DNA from 2 places in the Hominilimicola fabiformis genome. Region 1 is predicted to be linked to the other one. Evidence: a T-box and tRNA genes for the amino acid it is inferred to sense, from the RefSeq annotation. Region 1 holds a T-box; the other holds one or more tRNA genes.
The links. A T-box is a leader RNA that pairs with one kind of tRNA and senses whether it is charged. The one in region 1 lies ahead of pheS (phenylalanine--tRNA ligase subunit alpha), so its partner is inferred to be a tRNA-Phe.
Positions count from the first base shown of each region.

Region 2: it has a tRNA-Phe gene. The T-box ahead of pheS (phenylalanine--tRNA ligase subunit alpha) is inferred to sense a tRNA for this amino acid. The anticodon was not compared.

Region 1 is NZ_JAJEQM010000008.1:118,348-129,011, forward strand. Features, by position in the region: gene LKE05_RS07370 (copper amine oxidase N-terminal domain-containing protein) at 204-1,520, shown strand; gene proB (glutamate 5-kinase) at 1,606-2,421, shown strand; gene LKE05_RS07380 (glutamate-5-semialdehyde dehydrogenase) at 2,421-3,668, shown strand; gene LKE05_RS07385 (HAD family hydrolase) at 3,665-4,285, shown strand; gene htpG (molecular chaperone HtpG) at 4,333-6,219, opposite strand; gene LKE05_RS07395 (biotin--[acetyl-CoA-carboxylase] ligase) at 6,354-7,310, opposite strand; T-box leader at 7,436-7,671, shown strand; gene pheS (phenylalanine--tRNA ligase subunit alpha) at 7,714-8,733, shown strand; gene pheT (phenylalanine--tRNA ligase subunit beta) at 8,768-10,664, shown strand, end outside.
Region 2 is NZ_JAJEQM010000004.1:155,318-165,981, reverse strand. Features, by position in the region: gene LKE05_RS04245 (alpha-L-arabinofuranosidase family protein) at 1-1,546, shown strand, start outside; gene LKE05_RS04240 (sodium-translocating pyrophosphatase) at 1,778-3,865, shown strand; gene guaB (IMP dehydrogenase) at 3,914-5,380, opposite strand; gene dusB (tRNA dihydrouridine synthase DusB) at 5,473-6,435, opposite strand; gene LKE05_RS04225 (transglutaminase domain-containing protein) at 7,039-8,238, opposite strand; tRNA gene LKE05_RS04220 (tRNA-Cys) at 8,322-8,396, opposite strand; tRNA gene LKE05_RS04215 (tRNA-Gly) at 8,449-8,523, opposite strand; tRNA gene LKE05_RS04210 (tRNA-Phe) at 8,552-8,627, opposite strand; tRNA gene LKE05_RS04205 (tRNA-Asp) at 8,631-8,707, opposite strand; tRNA gene LKE05_RS04200 (tRNA-Val) at 8,736-8,811, opposite strand; gene LKE05_RS04195 (substrate-binding domain-containing protein) at 9,020-10,075, shown strand; gene LKE05_RS04190 (bifunctional diguanylate cyclase/phosphodiesterase) at 10,211-10,664, shown strand, end outside.

The DNA of each region.
Region 1 (10,664 bases):
ATTAATAGAATACCTTTGTTATGGGAATATTTTAATTCAAAGTAAATGTGTGGTAACATTAAATCTAAGCTGCGTTTTAATGCGTGGTATTAGATTTATGATACCGCGCATTTTTTTGTGTGAGAAAATTTAAAAGGGGGAAAAGTGTAACTGAAATTATTATTACAGTATCACAAATACAAAAGATTGAAAGGATGAAACTTATGAAGAAGAAAATGAAAAAAATTGTTAGTATTTTATGTATGATGTCATTATTGTTTTCTATGTTGACGGTTAAAGTTAATGCGAGCAATGATGATATTAAAGTGTTGGTTGACGGCACAGAATTGACATTCGATGTGCCTCCGCAAATTATTGACGATTACACAATGGTTCCTATGAGAGGTATATTTGAAGCTTTGGGATATGATGTTGAATGGGATGAAGAAAATAAACAAATTGTTGCAAATCGTAATTCTCAATTCATAATAATGACATTGAATGAAAAAGCGTATTTAAATATTACAGGTGGCGTAAAAGATATGTCTAAAATAGATATTTTAAATAATTATGGCAAAATATTAGATGTCAAACCTCAACTTGTAAATGGACGTACATTGGTGCCGTTAAGAGCAATAGCGGAAGATTCAGGATGTGTTGTTAAATGGAATAATAATACAAGAACTATAACTATTGATAGCGGTTTCATACCGTTTGATAAAAAATATTCTAAAATACCTATATATGCCGGTGACGATAATAGCAATGGATATATTGTTCATAATTATATATTTAAAGCTTCGGATTGTACACAAAAGGAGATTGATGAGTATAAAACTTATTTAAATATAATAGGATTTAAATATTATAAAACCATAGACGATGACGAAGAAAAATCAGATGTTTATATAAATAATGATAATGTGATGGTTCTTATTGGGTACAGCAATAAAAATAATGAGGATTATAAAAAAATGTACGGTGAACAGGTAGTATTTTTTGATATTCATGTTCCGCAAAACATTCAATTTAATATTAGTACACAAGATACTCAGTCAGATGAACAAACCACGGAAAATGAAATTATAAGTTTTGATGATATTTCAGCAAATATTAATCAAATTAAAAGTTATATAGACAGCGGTATGTATTTAGAAGCAATACAAGAATGTGAAAAGACTGAAAAAGAACATAAAATATCACAAGAAGATATTGATTTGATTGGCGAATTGAAAAATGATGCTCAATGGAGATACAATGAATATATAAAACAAGAAAAGGAAAATAATAAGAATAAGGAAGTGACAGACAGTCAAAAGCGAGAAATGTTTGATACAATAAAATCATATGTATCAAGTTCTTTAAGATCACCATCGACAGCTATTTGGCCTGATTATACAAAAACATCATATTTTTATCTTGAAAATGGTCACATTGTAGCTGTTGGACATCTTGAAGCAATGAATGGCTTTGGTGGGTATGGTAAGGTTCCATATTACTTTGAGTTTAATGAAGATTTGACGGTAAATTGGTGGAACTAAATAAAGTATGACCTAAAAATGACTTTACAAACTACCCATAAGGCGATATAATAGAAATAACTATATGCTTTATAGGAGGATGGCAATGAACGATATATTAAAGGACGTGTCTATGGCGCACAGGATTGTTGTCAAAGTCGGAACGTCTACGCTTACATATGAACACGGAACAATGAATTTAAAACTTATAGACAGACTGTCTATGGTGCTTTCCGATTTAAGAAATCAAGGCAAGGAGATAATTCTTGTTTCATCGGGTGCGCAGGGAATTGCACTCGGTAAACTCGGTTTGGCTGAAAAGCCGAAAGATACAAAGGGCAAACAAGCCATTGCGGCAGTCGGACAGTGCGAACTGATGTATCTTTACGACAAAATGTTTTCGGGTTACAACAACACCGTTGCACAGGTGCTTTTAACGCGTGAGGATATTGCAATTCCGCGCAGAAAGAGAAATATTCAAAATACTGTTACAACGCTTATTGAAATGGGGATAATTCCTGTTGTAAACGAAAATGATACGGTAAGTTATGACGAAATCGAAATCGGCGACAATGATAATTTATCGGCAGTCGTTGCCGACCTTGTTGACGCGGATTTACTTGTACTTTTCTCCGATATTGACGGTTTGTACGACGATGACCCACACAAGAATAAAAACGCAAAATTACTTCCTACAGTATACGATATTGACGAAGTCAGAGATGTTGCAGGCGGTGCGGGAACAAGCAGAGGTACGGGCGGTATGGTGACAAAGCTTGAGGCTGCCGAAAGAGCGACAAATGCCGGTATTCATATGATAATCGCAAACGGAAACAATGTTGATTCACTTTACGATATACTTGACGGAAAGCCTGTCGGAACATTGTTTGTGTCGAAGAATTTCGATAAGGAGGAAGAATAATGAGCGAGCTTTTGGAAAAATGCACTCTTGCAAAAGATGCAGGATATAAAATGGTTTCAGTAAGTACGGTTACAAAGGACAATGCACTTGAGGCTATTGCAAATGCACTTGTAGAACGTGCCGATGAAATTATTGCGGCAAACAACATTGACATAGAAAACGCAAAGAAAAACGGAACACGTCAAGCTATGATTGACAGACTTACTCTTACAAAAGAACGCATTGACGGAATTGCGGAGGGAGTAAGACAGGTCAAAGCACTTGCCGACCCAATCGGTGAAGTAATAAAAATGTGGAAAAGACCAAACGGATTGACTATCGGTCAAAAACGTGTGCCTATGGGCGTTATTGCAATAATTTACGAGGCAAGACCGAATGTAACGGTTGACGCGGCGGTACTTTGCCTTAAAACTTCAAACGCCTGCATTTTAAGAGGCGGAAGTGAAGCAATTAATTCAAACAAAGCCGTTATGAAAATTATGCAGGATGCGGCATACGGTGTCGGAATACCTGAGGGGACACTAAATATAATAGAAGATACTTCGCGTGAAACAGCAACTCAGCTTATGAGAATGAACGGATATGTGGATTTGTTAATCCCACGCGGCGGTAAGGGACTTATTCGTTCGGTTGTTGAAAATGCGACTGTTCCCGTTGTTGAAACGGCGGCAGGCAACTGTCACGTTTATGTTGACGCGGACGCGGATATTGATATGGCAGTTAAAATTGTGCTTAATGCGAAAGTACAACGTCCGTCTGTGTGCAATGCCGCCGAAACTTTGCTTATAGACAAAAAAATAGCGGATAAATTTATTCCTGTTATGTTCAAGGCACTGAAAGAAAAGAATGTTGAAATCAGAGCCGACCAAAATTCAAAAGCAATATTTGCAGATGTAAATGACGTGACAGACGAGGATTATTATACTGAATATAATGATTATATTATGGCGGTAAAAGTCGTTGACGGAATTGATGAGGCGATTGAGCATATTAATAAGTACAACACAAAACATTCTGAGGCGATTGTTACAAATAATTACGAACATTCGCAAAAGTTCTTGAATGAGGTTGATGCGGCGGCGGTTTATGTTAATGCGTCAACAAGATTTACGGACGGTTTTGAGTTCGGATTTGGTGCTGAAATAGGCATAAGTACACAAAAAATGCACGCAAGAGGTCCAATGGGACTTGAGGCATTGACTTCTATTAAATATATAATTTACGGGGACGGTCAGATAAGAGAATGATAGAGTGGATATTTTTCGATGTCGGTTCAACGCTTGTTGACGAAAGCAAGGCATGGGAAAAACGCGTCAGCGATACGGTAAAAGGGAGCAACATAAGCGTAAGCGAGTTTTATAAATTAATGGACGACTGTGCTTTGAAAAATTTAATTCCGTATGATGACGCTGTTATTATATCGGGATTGAATAGGGCAGAATGGCACAGTGAACTTGAAATGCCTTATGAATATTCTGAAAATGTTTTGTCACAACTGTATGGTAAGTACAAAATCGGAGTTATAGCCAATCAGCCGTTGGGGACACAAAAACGCCTTGAAAAGTACGGCTTGGCAAAGTATATCAGCCTTGTCATATCCTCTGCGGAGGAGGGTGTATCAAAACCCGATATAAGACTTTTTCAAAAAGCACTTGAGAAAGCCGACTGTAAAGGTGAAAATGCTGTGATGGTCGGTGACAGGGTGGATAATGACGTTGCACCGGCTAAAAAGTTGGGTATGAAAACCGTATGCGTAAAACAGGGTATTCACAAGTTAAACACACCTAAAAATGAATTTGAAGTGCCGGATTATACTGTGGATACAATAGAAGAATTATTAAACATATTAAAAGAGGGACACTAAACTGAAATTTAGTGTCCCTCTTTGACGATGGAAGAAAAAACTGTTAATTAAAACAGCTTTTCAAGCAATTTATTGGAGCGTTCGATAAACTTTGTCATTTGTTCTGCCGGCAAAGGACTGTGGCTTATTTTCGCTAAGTCGTAAACATGTTCAATAACAAGATTTGCGTCCTCGTCATTTAATGTATCTATTTTCTTGATAAGTGAGTTGTTTGAATTTAGTACAAGTGTAAATTCATCGTGGAACATATCAGCCATACCTGCCATTTGCTGACCGTAAGCCTTATACATCTCCTGCATACGTCTTGACTGTTCACCAAGCAAAATTACGGCAGGGATTGAATCGTCTTTAAGTGACTGCACTTCGATTTTCAATGTATCGTCCTTGATTTCATTCTTGAACTTTTCGATCAACTTTTCTTCTTGTTCTTTAGTTGAATCGTCTTTTTCTGTGTTGTCCGAAATGTCATTTATGGCGGAATCAATACGTTTGAATTTAACACCCGTCTGTTTCATTTCAACAAGTGAAATAAAATGTGTATCCATCATTGACGGAAGTACAACGGCATTAAGTCCTTGATTTTTGAACATATTGATGTACTGTGATTGAGTTTGCGGATCGGAAACGTAATAAACGTCTTTTTCTTCCTTACCGTCAAGGTACTCGTCCAATGTCAAATATTTACCGTCAATATCCTTATAAATAATTACGTCCTTAACTTTTTCATAGAACTTTTCATCTCTTAAGCAACCGTATTTAATGAAGATATTGATGTAATCCCAATACTTTTCATAGTTTTCACGTTCGTTATTATAAATACTTGCAAGCTTGTCCGCAACTTTCTTTGTAATATGTGAAGAAATTTTCTTAACATAACCGTCATTCTGCAAGAAACTTCTTGATACGTTAAGCGGTAAGTCAGGACAGTCGATAACACCCTTCAAAAGCATTAGAAATTCGGGAATAACTTCTTTTACGTTGTCGGCAACAAATACTTGATTGTTGTATAACTTTATCTGTCCCTCTTGACCTGCAAATTCATGATTGATTTTAGGAAAGTACAAAATACCTTTTAAGTTGAACGGATAGTCTACATTAAGGTGAATCCAGAAAAGCGGTTCGTTGAAGTCCATAAATACGTTTCTGTAAAATTCCTTGTATTCTTCGTCTGTACACTCCGACGGCTTTTTCATCCAAAGCGGTGTTGTGTTGTTGATAGGCTTTGGCTCTGACGGTGTATCGTCCTCGTGCTCGTGTTCATGTTCATGATCATGACCGCAGTCACAGTGATCTTCGTGTTTGTCCTCAGGAACTTCAACATATATTTCAATAGGTAGGAATGCACAATACTTATGAAGAATTTGACGGATTGTGCTTTCTTCAAGAAATTCTTCCGAATCTTCGGCGATGTTAAGAGTTATTGTAGTACCTCTTTCTGTTCTGTCACCGTCTGTTAAGTCAAATTCCATACTTCCGTCACAAGTCCATTTTGCGGCTTTTGCACCGTCTTGATATGAAAGCGAATCAATTTCAACACTGTAGGCAACCATAAACGCACTGTAAAAACCAAGTCCGAAATGACCGATAATTTGAGAACCTTTGTCGTCCTCTTCCTTGTACTTTGAAAGGAAGTCGCTTGCACCCGAAAATGCGATTTGATTGATGTACTTGTCAATTTCTTCGGCAGTCATACCGATACCGTTATCACTGATGACAAGCTTTTTAGCGTCCTTAAATATTGATACGGTAACTTTGAATTTTTCGCTTTCGTCAATTTGAGCTTCACCGATACTTGCAAGTTTCTTTAATTTTGTGACCGCGTCACAACCGTTTGAAACAAGTTCTCTAAGGAAAATATCCTTATCGGAATAAAGCCATTTTTTTATAATAGGGAAAAGATTTTCACTGTCAACTGAAATATTACCTTTTGCCATATAAATCACTCCTTGAAGTTTAATTAATTTACATAATATATATTAATACTCAAAGTAAGATTTGTCAATACAAAATTAGCACTCAACAGATGTGAGTGCTAACAATTTACAATTTATTCATAATATATCCGATTTTAGATGTAACCGTAGATACCTCTGACTGAAACTTCACCGGAAGTGACGTGAATAATACCGTTTTCGGTTTGTACGGCGAGTGAACCGTTTTCGTCAACGTCAACGGCAGTTCCGCGAACCGTTTCGTTTTTGAAAATGACGTTTACTTCTCTGCCGAGCGTGACGCAACACTTTTTGTATTCATCAAGAATTGCACTGAGTCCGCCGTCGAGAAACTTCTTATAATAACATTCAAATTCGTTTAACAATTTTGCGATTAATTCGTTTCGCACATATTTGTGACCGCTTTCGATAAACATTGAAGTAGCCTTGTCGGCGATGTCGTCATCGAATGATTCTGTGTTTACATTTACACCGATACCGCATACAACGTAGTTGACCATATTTATCTCAGCAGACATTTCGGTTAGAATACCGCAGATTTTTTTACCGTTAATAACAATGTCATTAGGCCATTTAATCATTGAATTAAGACCGATAGCTTTGCAGACGGCAAGACCTGCGACAAGCGTTATTTGCGAAACTTCAAGTGGGGAGATTTCGGGCTTTAAAAGGATTGAATGCCAAATGCCTATCCCACGCGGAGAAGTCCAACCACGTCCGCGACTGCCTTTGCCGTGCGTTTGCACTTCAGCGATAAATACACTGCCGTCAGGCGAGGAATTGCTTTCCTTTGCACGATTGTTTGTCGTGTCGGTTTCATCATATATAAATAAGTTGTGACCGATAAAATCGGTGGTAAGTCCGCTTTTGATACCGCTTTCGGTTATGATGTCGGGCGAGGAAATAAGGCGGTAGCCTTTGTTCGTGACCGATTCGATTTTGTAACCGCTTTCGCGTAATGATTTAATGTGTTTCCATATTGCCGTTCGCGAAACATTCAACATTTCGCTTATGCGTTCGCCTGAAATATATCCGTCTGCATTTTTTAATATATCTAAAATTTCTTCTTTCAATTCAAATCAACCCTTTCGGGATAAATTATATAATTTTTTGGCAAAAAAATCAATCCTTTTAAATAATTTTATGTTATTGATTGACAAAATAAAAAAAAGGTGATATAATATTTTATTATTGAATATTAAAAGCAATGATGGAACAAAGTAAGGTATACACCGCCTAAAGAGAGTATCGGTTATTGAGCTGTGAGCCGATACGGTAAGGATTTATTTGAAATTTCATTCCGGAGCTGCATAGGTGAAAGCGGTTTGCAAGTAGTCTGTGACGGGTAGTGCCGTTATACATAATTGAGTGCCGATATTTTATCGGAAGTCGGGTGGTACCGCGGAGTTTGAATTTACACACTTCGTCCCTTATGGGACGGAGTGTTTTTTAATTTATATCGAAAGGAATTTTGAAATGAGAGAAAAGTTAGAAGAAATCAAAAAAAATGCCCTTGATGTACTTCAAAAAGCAACTGACATTGATGCTCTTGAAGAAGCAAGAATAAAATTTCTCGGTAAAAAGGGTGAACTTACTGCCGTACTAAAAGGTATGGGACAGTTAAGCAAAGAAGAAAGACCGCAAATCGGTGCGCTTGCAAACGAAATTCGCGGTGTAATCGAAAACCACATAGATACGAAGAAAGCGGAAATCTCAGAAAAGCTTGAAGAAATCAAGCTGAAGAGTGAAGTAATCGACGTTACAATGCCGGGTAAGGCACAAAAAACAGGCAAACTTCATCCGCTTACAAAAGTAATGAACAACATTAAAGACACATTCATCGGAATGGGTTTTGAAATCGCGGAAGGTCCGGAAGTTGAGCTTGACTACTACAACTTTGAAGCGCTTAACATTCCTCCGAACCACCCTGCACGTGATACTCAAGACACATTCTATATAAACGAAAATACGGTTTTAAGAACACAAACTTCACCTATCCAAGTTCGTGTTATGGAAAAGAAGAAACCGCCTATCAGAATTATAGCACCGGGCAGAGTTTACAGAAGTGACGCAGTTGACGCAACTCACTCACCTGTATTCCACCAAATCGAAGGACTTGTAGTTGATAAAGGTGTTACAATGGCAGATTTAAAGGGTACTCTTGAAATGTTTATCCACCGTCTTTACGGCGAAAATACAAAAGTACGTTTCAGACCTCACCATTTCCCGTTTACAGAGCCGTCAGCCGAAGTTGACGTTTCGTGTTTCGCTTGCGGCGGTAAAGGCTGCAGCGTATGTAAAGGCGAGGGCTGGATTGAAGTTTTGGGCTGCGGTATGGTACACCCTAAGGTACTTGCAAACTGCGGTATTGACCCTGAAGTATATTCGGGCTTTGCTTTCGGTATCGGTCTTGAAAGAATTGCAATGGGTAAGTATGATATTAACGACCTTAGACTTTTCTTTGAAAATGATTTGAGATTCTTAGACCAGTTTTAATATATTATTCGGAAATTGAAAGGAATGAAATATAATGAATTTACCTATGAGTTGGCTTAATGACTATATGGATATAGACGTTACGCCGAAAGAATATTCAGACAGACTTACAATGACAGGCTCTAAAGTTGAGGGTTGGGAGAATATGGGCGAATCTGTTCAGAATGTAGTTGCGGGTAAGGTGCTTACCTGTGAAGATCACCCTGACAGTGACCATCTTCATGTGTGTACGGTTGACGCAGGAACAGGCGAGATTTTGCAGATTGTCTGCGGTGCACCGAACGTAAAAGCCGGTATAATCGTTCCCGTTGCACTTGTCGGTGCGGTACTTCCTGACGGAAAGATTAAAAAAGGCAAGCTTAGAGGCGTTGAATCTTACGGTATGCTTTGCTCACACGATGAACTTGGTATAACAGAGGATATGCTTGGCTATGAGCCTGAATACGGTATTCTTATTCTTCCGGACGATACAAAAATCGGTACGGATATTAAGGATATATTCGGTATGAATGAAACTGTCGTTGAATTTGAAATCACTTCAAACAGACCTGATTGTTTCAGCATAATCGGTCTTGCGCGTGAAACAGCGGCGTCATTTAATAAAAAGTTCACTATTCCTGAAGTTAAGTTTAACGAAAACAGTGAAAATATCGCCGATACAATCAGCGTTGATGTACAGGACAAGGATAAGTGTAAGAGATACTGTGCAAGAATGGTTAAGAACGTTAAAATCGGTCCGTCACCGAGTTGGATGCAGGAAAGACTTCGTGCGTGCGGTGTAAGACCCATCAACAATATTGTCGATATAACAAACTATGTACTTCTTGAATATGGTCAGCCTATGCACGCATTTGATTTGAGAGATTTACAGGATAACAAAATTATCGTAAGACGTGCAAATGACGGTGAAGTTATAAAGACTCTTGATGAACAGGACAGAACACTTACTTCAAACGACCTTGTAATCGCAGACGGCGGCAGAGCTGTTGCTATTGCAGGTGTTATGGGCGGATTTAACAGTGAAGTTAAGGACGATACAACAACTGTTATTTTTGAATCGGCTACATTTGACGGTGCGTCTGTAAGACTTACAGCACAAAGAGTCGGTCTTAGAACAGAATCATCATCAAGATATGAAAAGGGACTTGACTATAACAATACAGTTCCTGCCGTTGAAAGAGCGTGTCAGCTTGTAGAAGAACTTGGCTGCGGTGAAAATGTCGGCGGAATGATTGACGTTATGGGTAACGTAACAGATATGCAGCCGCTTGCTTTCAGACCTGATAAAATTAATGCGTTCCTTGGAACAGACATTCCGACAGAGGATATGGTTAAGTATTTTGACGCACTTGAAATCAAGGTTGACCTTGACAAGATGACTGTAACTCCTCCGTCATTCAGACCTGACCTTGAAGGTGAGGCGGATATTGCGGAAGAAGTTGCACGTTTCTACGGTTACGATAAAATACCTGTAACACTTCTTTCGGGCGAGGCTACTTGCGGAATGAAAACAGAACGTCAGCAGGTACAGGACAGAGTGAACGAACTTCTTACAGCACAAGGTATGTACGAAATTTACACATACACATTCACAAGTCCGTCAATATTCGATAAACTGAATATTCCGAAAGACAGTGAAATGAGAAACGTTGTAAAAATTACAAATCCGCTTGGCGAGGACACATCGGTAATGCGTACAACTACTATCGCAAGTATGATGGATATATTGTCAAGAAACTATAATTACAGAAATCCGTCTGCCAAGTTGTTTGAAATAGGAAAGATATTTATTCCGACAACGGACGGTGAACTTCCGAACGAACCTGTTAAAATCACAATGGGTATGTACGGCGATAACGTAGATTTCTATGACATTAAGGGTATATGCGAAACAATGTTTGCACAACTTAACGTAAAGAATGTTAAGTATG
Region 2 (10,664 bases), on a different contig from region 1:
CAACTGGCGATACAATCAATCGTTGGGACTCGGATATTTTGAATACTTCCAATTCTGTGAGGACATCGGTGCAAAGCCTCTGCCTGTACTTCCTGCCGGATATAATCCGCATATGGAGCAAGCCGTTCCGCTTGACGAAATGCAGGAATGGATTGATGACGCGCTTGACCTTATCGAATTTGCCAACGGCAATGCCGACACGAAGTGGGGCAAAATAAGATGTGATATGGGACACGCCGAGCCGTTCAATCTTGAATATCTTGCAGTCGGCAACGAAGAAGTCGGTCAGGGCTTTTGGGACAGATATGACCTTTTCCACAAAGCCATAAAAGAGAAATATCCGCAAATAAAAATAATCAATTCCGCAGGGCCTTTCCCGCAGGGCGGTGAATTTGAACGCGGTTGGAACAACGCAAAAAAGAACGGCTCTGACCTTGTTGACGAGCATTACTACACATCACCCGAATGGATGCTTGCCAACTGCCACCGTTACGACAATATGCCGTCAGACGGTCCGAAAGTATTCTTAGGCGAATACGCGTCATGGGGCAACACATATTACAACGCACTTATCGAGGCGGCATATATGACAGGACTTGAAAACAACGCACACGCAATCGGTCTTGTATGCTATGCACCACTTTTATGCAATGTTGACTACATAAACTGGCAGCCCGATATGATTTGGTTTGACAATCACAGAGTATACGGCAGTGCAAATTACTATGTACAAAAAATGTTTATGAACTGCACAGGCAACAATCTGCTTGACGTAAAGCACGACGGTTTTGACAAGCCTATCACTCTTGGCAGTGACAAAATCAGCGGTAATATTGAGATTGAAGCTGACAGATGCAGTGCGGAATTTTACGATATTAAAATCACCGACATCACAACAGGCAATGTAAAAACATACGACAACCTATCATTTAACAATGGCGGTAAAGCCGTTATAGACAGCATAGACTCAAATCATTACAAAGTCGAATCTACCGCTAAACGCACAGCAGGCGACAAAGGTTTCCGCCTGTTCTTCGGCAAGTCGGACGATAAAAACTTAATTCAATGGTTTATCGGCGGTTGGCAAAATCAAGACACAGAAGTCAACGCACAAGTAAACGGACGCGGTTCGTGCCTTGACCACAACATTTTCTCCGTAATGACAGGACAGGAATACAAGCTTTGCCTTGAAGTCAACGGCAGAAATATTACTACATATATAAACGGCAAAACCGCAAACACTGCAATCGACAAACAGCCTGTTATGGAGGAATTGTACTACACCGCAAGCAGTGACGATAACAACATTTATATTAAAGCGGTCAATGTGCGTGACACTGAAATAACATCTGAAATATGCGTTGAGGGCGTAAACGGCATTAACGCAAACATAACGGAACTTTCCGGCAATTCGCTTAATGATATGAATGATTTCGACAATCCGAAAAAGGTATCGCCGAAAACATCAGCTTTAACCGCCGTATCAAATACATTTGAATACACATTCCCGCCACAGAGCGTTACAATATTTACTGTACAGAAATAAAAAAATCATAAAGTTCCTCAAACGTCGAAACTTTAGATTTTATGCCATTTCTGTCGCACATGTCGCCAGAAATGATTTTTAATGAGGTTAGCACCTCAAACTCCCAATAACAAAGTAAACAAAACCTTAACGGTTTTGTTTACTATCTAAATCGGGCGATTACAATCGTCCGATTTTTTTGTAATCAAATATTACAAAGCGGAATAAATATAAACAAAAGGGGGTATCCGTATGGAAAGCTTTGAAACTGCTGCACCGATAATAGTTCTTGTCTGTTCACTTACCGCACTGTTATTTTCATTCATCAAATTTTACTCCGTAAAGCGAAAAAGCGAAGGTACGGATATGATGAAAAGCATCAGCGTCAAAATACGCAAAGGTGCAATGGCATATCTTAAACGGCAATACAAAACGGTCGGCATATTTTTTGCGATTATGTTTTTCATTTTGACCGTACTTGCGGCGAAAAGATTTCTAAGTCCGTTTGTGCCGTTTGCATTTTTGACAGGCGGATTTTTTTCGGGATTATCGGGATATGTGGGAATGAATATCGCCACATATGCCAACACACGCACCGCGAACGGTGTTCGTGACGGACTTAACAAGGGTTTAAAAATCGCGTTTGCGTCAGGCTCTGTTATGGGGCTTACCGTTGTCGGTTTAGGACTTTTCGATATAAGTGTGTGGTTTATTCTTTTGAAATTCGTGTTCAAACTCAACATAAATGACGTTATGACAGCTATGCTCACATTCGGTATGGGTGCAAGTTCAATGGCACTGTTTGCACGCGTGGGTGGCGGAATATTCACAAAAGCGGCTGATGTCGGAGCGGATTTAGTCGGCAAAGTCGAAGTCGGTATACCTGAGGACGATCCGCGTAATCCTGCCTGCATTGCCGATAATGTCGGCGACAATGTCGGTGACGTTGCAGGAATGGGTGCTGATTTGTATGAATCGTATGTCGGCTCGATTATTTCGTGCGGAGCGCTTGCATCGGCGGCAGGGCTTGGCTTTAACGGTGTACTTGTGCCGATGCTTATCGCCGCAATCGGCATAATTGCGTCTATTATCGGCACATTTTTCGTTTCGACAAAGGAAGGTGCAACGCAAAAATCGCTTTTAGGCTCATTAAGACGCGGTACATACATTGCGTCAATTCTGTCGGCAGTCGGCTCGGCATTTCTTATTTTCACATTACTTCCCGACAATTCAAATGTAATTTGGGCGGTTATTTCGGGACTTATCGCAGGCGTGATGATAGGATATTTCACAGAGTATTACACGTCAGACTCTTACAATCCTACAAAAAACCTCGCAAAATCTTCAAATACAGGCTCGGCGACAATCATAATAGACGGTATCGCACTGGGAATGTCGTCAACGGCGATACCTGTTATTATAATCGGAATTTCGGTAATTATAAGCTACTTTACCGCAGGAGGTATGGCAAGCTTTGAGGACGGACTTTACGGAGTTGGTTTGTCGGCAGTCGGTATGCTTTCAACACTCGGCATAACGCTTGCGACAGATGCATACGGACCTGTTGCCGACAACGCAGGAGGTATTGCGGAGATGTCAGGACTTCCCGATATAGTGCGTGAAAGAACGGACGCACTCGATTCACTCGGCAACACGACCGCCGCAACAGGCAAAGGTTTTGCAATAGGCTCGGCGGCACTGACCGCGCTTGCACTGATAGTTTCATACACCGATAAAATAACCGAAATGGGAATTGAACTTAATCTTTCCGTCACTAATCCCGCAGTGCTTATAGGCTTATTTTCAGGGGCAATGCTGCCGTTTTTGTTCAGTGCAATGACTATGAGAGCTGTCGGACGTGCGGCACAAAAAATTGTTGTTGAAGTAAGACGTCAGTTTAAAGAGATAAAAGGATTGATTGACGGAAAAGCAGAGGCTGATTATGAAACGTGCGTTGACATATGCACAAAATCTTCGCTAAAAGAGATGATTTTCCCCGCCGCACTCGGAATACTTGCACCGATAATTGTCGGATTGGTGCTTGGGTGCAACGGTGTTGTCGGTATGCTTGCAGGTGCTTTAATATCCGGTTTTGCACTTGCTGTAATGATGGCTAATTCGGGCGGTGCTTGGGATAATGCGAAAAAATATATCGAGGCAGGTAATTTCGGTGGTAAAGGCAGCGAAAATCATAAAGCCGCCGTTGTAGGCGATACGGTCGGTGATCCGTTTAAAGATACTTCCGGTCCGTCCGTTAATATATTGATTAAACTTCTGTCTATGGTTTCAATCGTTTTCGCCGCACTTATCGCCACATACGGCGGTATGGGGCTGTTTTAGGCATACAAAAAGGCAAGCCACATAAGTTGACTTGCCTTAAATTTCTTATTAGCCTTGTGTATTATAGCTGTAGTTTGGAGCCTCTTTAGTGATATAAATATCATGAGGATGGCTTTCCTTTAGACCTGCACCTGTAATTCTTACGAACTTACCGTTTTCCTTTAGTAGAGGAATTGTCTTAGTACCGCAGTAACCCATACCCGAACGCAGACCGCCGAGTATTTGGAATATAGTATCAGAAACAGGGCCCTTATAAGGTACACGACCTTCAACACCCTCCGGAACAAGTTTCTTTGAACCTGTCTGGAAGTATCTATCCTTACTTCCACATTCCATTGCTGCGATTGAACCCATACCTCTGTAAACCTTGAAACGTCTGCCTTGGAATATTTCAAATTCGCCAGGGCTTTCGTCACAGCCTGCAAGCAAGCTACCAAGCATAATAACGTCCGCACCTGCCGCAACAGCCTTAACAACATCGCCCGAATACTTAACACCGCCGTCGGCGATAACAGGGATATTGTACTTCTTTGCAACTTGGCTTACGTCATATACAGCAGTAATCTGCGGTACACCGATACCTGCAACGACACGGGTTGTACAGATTGAACCCGGACCGATACCGACCTTAACACAGTCTGCGCCTGCGTTAATAAGTGCCTCTGCCGCCTCACCTGTTGCGATATTTCCTGCGATTAAGTCCAAATCAGGGAATGCCTCCTTGATTTCCTTAACCTTATTTATGATATTCTTACTGTGACCGTGTGCACTGTCAAGTACAACAACGTCAACACCTGCATCATATACAGCCTTAACTCTTTCCAATGCATCGTTTGTAACACCGATTGCCGCACCGACCAAAAGTCTGCCGTTCTTATCTCTTGCAGAATTCGGATAACGGATAGCTTTTTCAATATCCTTTATTGTAATAAGTCCTTTTAAGTGATTTTTCTCATCAACTATCGGCAACTTCTCAATCTTGTGCTTTGAAAGAAGTTTCTGTGCCTCTGAAAGAGTTGTTCCGACAGGAGCAGTTATAAGATTTTCGCTTGTCATAGCGTCTTTAATTTTCTTTGCAAAATCTGTTTCAAATCTCAAGTCACGGTTTGTAATTATACCGATAAGCACGTTATTGTCATCACAAATCGGAACACCTGAAATTTTATATTTACCCATAAGCTCATCTGCGTCTTTTAGCGTATGGTTTTCAGAAAGACTGAACGGATTGGCTATAACGCCGTTCTCACTTCTCTTTACTTTATCAACTTCCGCAGCCTGCTGTTCAATCGTCATATTCTTATGAATTATTCCGATTCCGCCCTCTCGTGCGATTGCAATAGCCATTGACGACTCTGTAACAGTATCCATTGCCGAACTCATCAGCGGTATGTTAAGCGTTATGTTTTTAGTTAGTTTTGTTGTTAAGTCAACTTCGTTAGGTGTAAAATCAGATGCTTGCGGTACAAGTAATACATCATCAAATGTAAGACCTTCCTTAGAAAATTTTTCTTCCATTCTTATAACTCCTCTCATTAGTATTAATTTTATTAATTATAACAAATTTTGCGGTTTTTTTCAAGACCTTTTTTACGTCATTTTAAAGTTTATTATAATTGATTAATATAGTCTGTAAGGCATATTCGCATTGTGGCAATATCACTAATTTTGAAAACTTCGCCCTTTAATCTCGACGAACCCGCAAGTCCCTTGATATACCACGCAATATGCTTTCTCGCCTCTTTTATTCCGCGGCTTTCGCCCTTTTCTTCAACAAGCATTTCAATATGTTCCAACGCTTGTGCAAGTCTGTCCTGAGGAGTCGGTTCAAAGTTCACTTTGCCGTTTTTCAGATATTCGTTTACCTGTCTGAATATAAACGGATTTCCCTCGCAGCCTCTGCCTATCATAACCGCGTCACAACCCGTCATATCAATCATTCTTTTCGCATCCTCGGCACATTTTATATCGCCGTTGCCGATTACCGGAATTGAAACCGATTCTTTTACTTTCTTTATTATATCCCAATCCGCCGTTCCGCTGTAAAACTCTGCCCGCGTTCTGCCGTGTATCGCAATCGCCGCCGCTCCGCCTTGTTCTATAATCTTTGCAACTTCAACTGCATTTATACTGTCATCGTCCCAACCTTTACGAATTTTTACCGTCACAGGCACAGGCGACGCGGAAGAAACTTTATGCACTATCTCGCCTATTTTTTCGGGTGTCTTAAGCAATGCGCTGCCGTCACCGTTGTTTACGATTTTAGGTGTGGGACAGCCCATATTTATATCTATTATATCAGGTTTTACCGCCATAACTTTCGGTATCACTTCCGCCATTATATCAGCGTCAGAGCCGAATATTTGTATCGCACAAGGACGTTCTTCGTCATCTATCCGCATTAAATCGGCGGTTTTTTTATCGTTGTAGTACAGTCCTTTCGCACTCACCATTTCCGAATACACAAGTCCTGCACCGTATCTTCGGCATATTTTTCTGAAAGGTAAATCAGTTACTCCCGCCATCGGTGCAAGAAATACGTTGTTTTCTGTTTCAAAATTTCCTATTTTCATTGTTTCGCCTTTTATTTTTCCCTTTGTTTTTGATTATATCCAAAACAGACAAGCCTGTGTTATGTTTTTGGCTTGCCTTTCGATTTGCCACCACTCCGTCACTTCGTGACACCTCTCCTCAAGGAGAGGCTTTTCGTATGGCTCCCATTGAGGGGAGCCGGCGGCGTAGCCGTCTGTGAGGTGGCTTTACCTTGCCTTTCGATTTGCCACCACTCCGTCACTTCGTGACACCTCTCCGCAAGGAGAGGCTTTCGTATGGCTCCCATTGAGGGGAGCTGGCGGCGTAGCCGTCTGTGGAGTGGCTTTACCTTGCCTTTCGATTTGCCACCACTCCGTCACTTCGTGACATCTCTCCTCAAGGAGAGGCTTTCGTATAGCTCCCATTGAGGGGAGCCGGCGGCGTAGCCGTCTGTGGGGTGGCTTTACCTTGCCTTTCGATTTGCCACCACTCCGTCACTTCGTGACACCTTTCCTCAAGGAGAGGCTTTCGTATGGCTCCCATTGAGGGGAGCTGGCGGCGTAGCCGTCTGTGGGGTGGCTCTTTTCTCTTTTCGCTCTTATCTGCCACTCTGGCGACCGATGATCGCCCCTACGAACGTTAAATTATCTTCTTTTTGAGTATTCCAATATTTTATGATTATTTGAGAAGAACTGCAAATTTGCGTCAAAATACAAATGTGAAACTTCGCCCTTATTCATTTCACCGTTTTCGATTTTATTTGCACAATCCCATGTTGTATCGACAATCATCCACCTGCCGTCAACGTAAACTTCATTCCATGCGTGATTTTGTTCGTCAGTTGCAATACTTATGTCTGTCCACGCGGTATCATTACCGACACCAAGTGCGTATCCCGACACGACATTACACGGTATATCAATACTTCTGCACAGCGACGCCATAAGCGTTGCAAAACCAAGACACACTGCCTTACGGCTCTTTACTATATCCGTTGCGTAATACGGCGGTGCCTCGTCACTTGCAAGGCTGTCAACGTCATAATACATATAAGAACATATCCAATCGTGCAACGCAAGCACTTTTTCATAGTCTGTCGTTTTATCCGCCGTAAGCTGTTCGGCGATAGAGATTATACTGTCACTGTTTGACTGTATAGACGCGGTGTATTTAAGCGCCTCTTTAATTGACTTATCCTTTTCATACATCGCCTTATTATGTTCAAACACAGGTGACTGTTCGATAACCCAACCGCCGTTGCCGTCACGCACAAGTTTTACATAATTATACACCCAGCTTTCAAACTGTCCGTAAGGCCTATCACCGGTATACACGTCAACACCGACAGATGCGCCGTCCGTTTTCGGAATTGATATTGTTTTATTGAAACTATTTTCGGAATTTGCCGTAATCGAAACCTGTTCAAGCGTTTCACCGTTTTCATCGATAAATGCCGCAATCAAATTTGATTTACTTCTTGAGCCGACAATTCCGAATATCTGTATTCTGTCATAATCCGCAATCATAGAAATATTTTCGTTCGGATAAAACGAAAGCATAGGACTGTTCTGTATATACGCATTGACCGCCACATCTGACGGATCAATAGGTAAATCCTCCTGTTTTATCATTGCCATAAGCTCGGACGGTGTAGGAATATAATCCGTCACCCTCGAAAGCCGTTCGGACAATGCCGAAACTGACTCAGTAACCTCCGGACAATTTTCTTTAAGATACGGAACATAACTTCCGAAATTCAAGAAAAAGTCTGTCTGCGAATTAATCACGGCTATTCCTATTGCTAATATCAAAAGTATGGCAAAAAATTTCTTTATCTTTTTCATATCATACCACCATACCAAAATCAAATTTTATATAAAAAATGCTGCGACCTAAGTATATTCTTAAGCCGCAGCATCTTCCTTATTGGAGGCGCCACCCAGATTTGAACTGGGGAATAAAGGTTTTGCAGACCTCTGCCTTACCACTTGGCTATGGCGCCGGATACAAATAACAAAAGACGCATATTTTTGCGTCTTTTGTCTTGTAGTAAATGGAGCGGAAGACGAGATTCGAACTCGCGACGTTCACCTTGGCAAGGTGACGCTCTACCACTGAGCCACTCCCGCATTTTTCACAATTCATAGAATTGTGAAGTGGTGCCTTCGGGTGGAATCGAACCGCCGACACAGGGATTTTCAGTCCCTTGCTCTACCGACTGAGCTACAAAGGCATATGGCGACCCGGATGAGGCTCGAACTCACGACCTCCAGCGTGACAGGCTGGCGTTCTAACCAACTGAACTACCGGGCCATAACACTTTATTTTCATAAAGTGTATTTGGTGGGAGTTACAGGGCTCGAACCTGTGACATCCTGCTTGTAAGGCAGACGCTCTCCCAGCTGAGCTAAACTCCCATTTGCGCTGACCTGTTGTGTCGGCCAACAACATTGACTATTATAGCAGACCTTTTTTACTTTGTCAACACTTTTTTTAAAAAAATTTTTATTTTTTTAAAAAAGATTTTTTTTGGTTATTTTTGACTGATATTTATATTTATTTTTATGTTTTTATGGTGTATAATATTACTAATATAAAATGTATGACTTAGAGGAGGAAACACTTATGAAGAAATATATAAAAAAGTTAATTTCAATTCCCTCTATATTGGCGATAAGCATTTCATTGCTTACTGCGTGTTCTGTTCCGCAGAGCGAATCGACTCCTTCTCCTTCGGAGAAATCAGCAAATGAAACCGTCTATGCTTTTGTCGGAAAAGATATACAAAATCCGTATAGCCAAAAAGTTTTTGAGGGTTTTGAAAGTGCCTGCAACGAAATAGGCATTGAAGCGATATACAAAGCGCCTACTTCCGCAACTGCCGACAAACAAATTGAAATTATAAACGAACTTATAGATAATAACGTGGACGGAATTGCCATTTCCGCCAACGATGCCGACGCACTTGAATCTTCACTTACCGAGGCTCTGAATTCAGGCATTGAAGTAATATCGGTTGATGCACCCGTAAATTCAATTTCACGAAAAACGCATATTCAACAAGCCGATCCGGAAGTACTCGGACGAAATTTTATAAAGAGTGCGTATGACGTTTCAAACGGTGAAGGCGGTTTTGCGATTTTAACTTCCACAGGCAGTGCACCGAATCAAAATCAATGGATACGCTATCTAAAGCTCGAAATAGAAGAAAATCCCGAAAAATACAGCAATATGCCTCTTATCGAAATAGCTTACGGCGATGATGATGCAACCAAATCTTACACGGAAACACAATATCTTTTGCAAAATGACGCTATTAAAACTATTATCGTTCCTACGACAATAGGCTTGAGTTCCGCCGCCAAAGCACTTAAAGAATCCGGCAAGGATGTAAATCTTATAGGACTTGGTTTTCCGAGTGAATTATCCGAATACATAAAAGACGGAACGTGCGACAGATTGTACATATGGAATACGACCGATCTCGGCTACCTTACCGCCTACACGCTTAAAGCCCTTGACGAAAATGAAATAACAGGCAGCATAGGTGAAACATTTACCGCCGGTTCACTCGGCGAAAAGACAATCACCGCTGACAAGGACAATGCAAGCGAAATAATACTCGGCGACCCGATTATGTTTGACCGCACAAACATCGACTCATTATCGGATATATATTAGTGTAAAATCCCCAAAAAAACACATTTATATGTGTTTTTTTATTTGAAATTATTGCACTGTTCTGCCTATTATGATAATATAATTATACTTATAATTAATTATTCATATTTTCTTTTTTGGGGAGGCACAGAATATATGTATAAAAAAACAATATCAAAAAGATTGAGACTTCCAATTGCCCTGCTTGTCACTATTGCTATTGTTATAATCAGCTATGCCAGTTATATTACCTATGCGGCAAATCAACGAACGATTTCTACTCTTTCTGAAATTTCACACCAAAATCAGACTATTTTCAGTCTTGAACTCGGAAGAGATGCAAAAATCATAGAAAATGCGGCATCTTATATAGAAAAATTGGGTTATGCCTCTTTTGACGATATTCTTACATTTTTAAAGCATAGCCAAATCGATGATCAACAGCATCTTTTAGGAATTATAACACCTGACGGCAAGCTTACCGACATAAACGGAGTCGAAATCGACTTATCTCAATTTCCTAATACAAAAGAGGCTTTTAACAGCGAAGAAACTAAATTCTTTTGCGATTCATATAATGATTTTACATTTCTTGTATGCACTACACCCA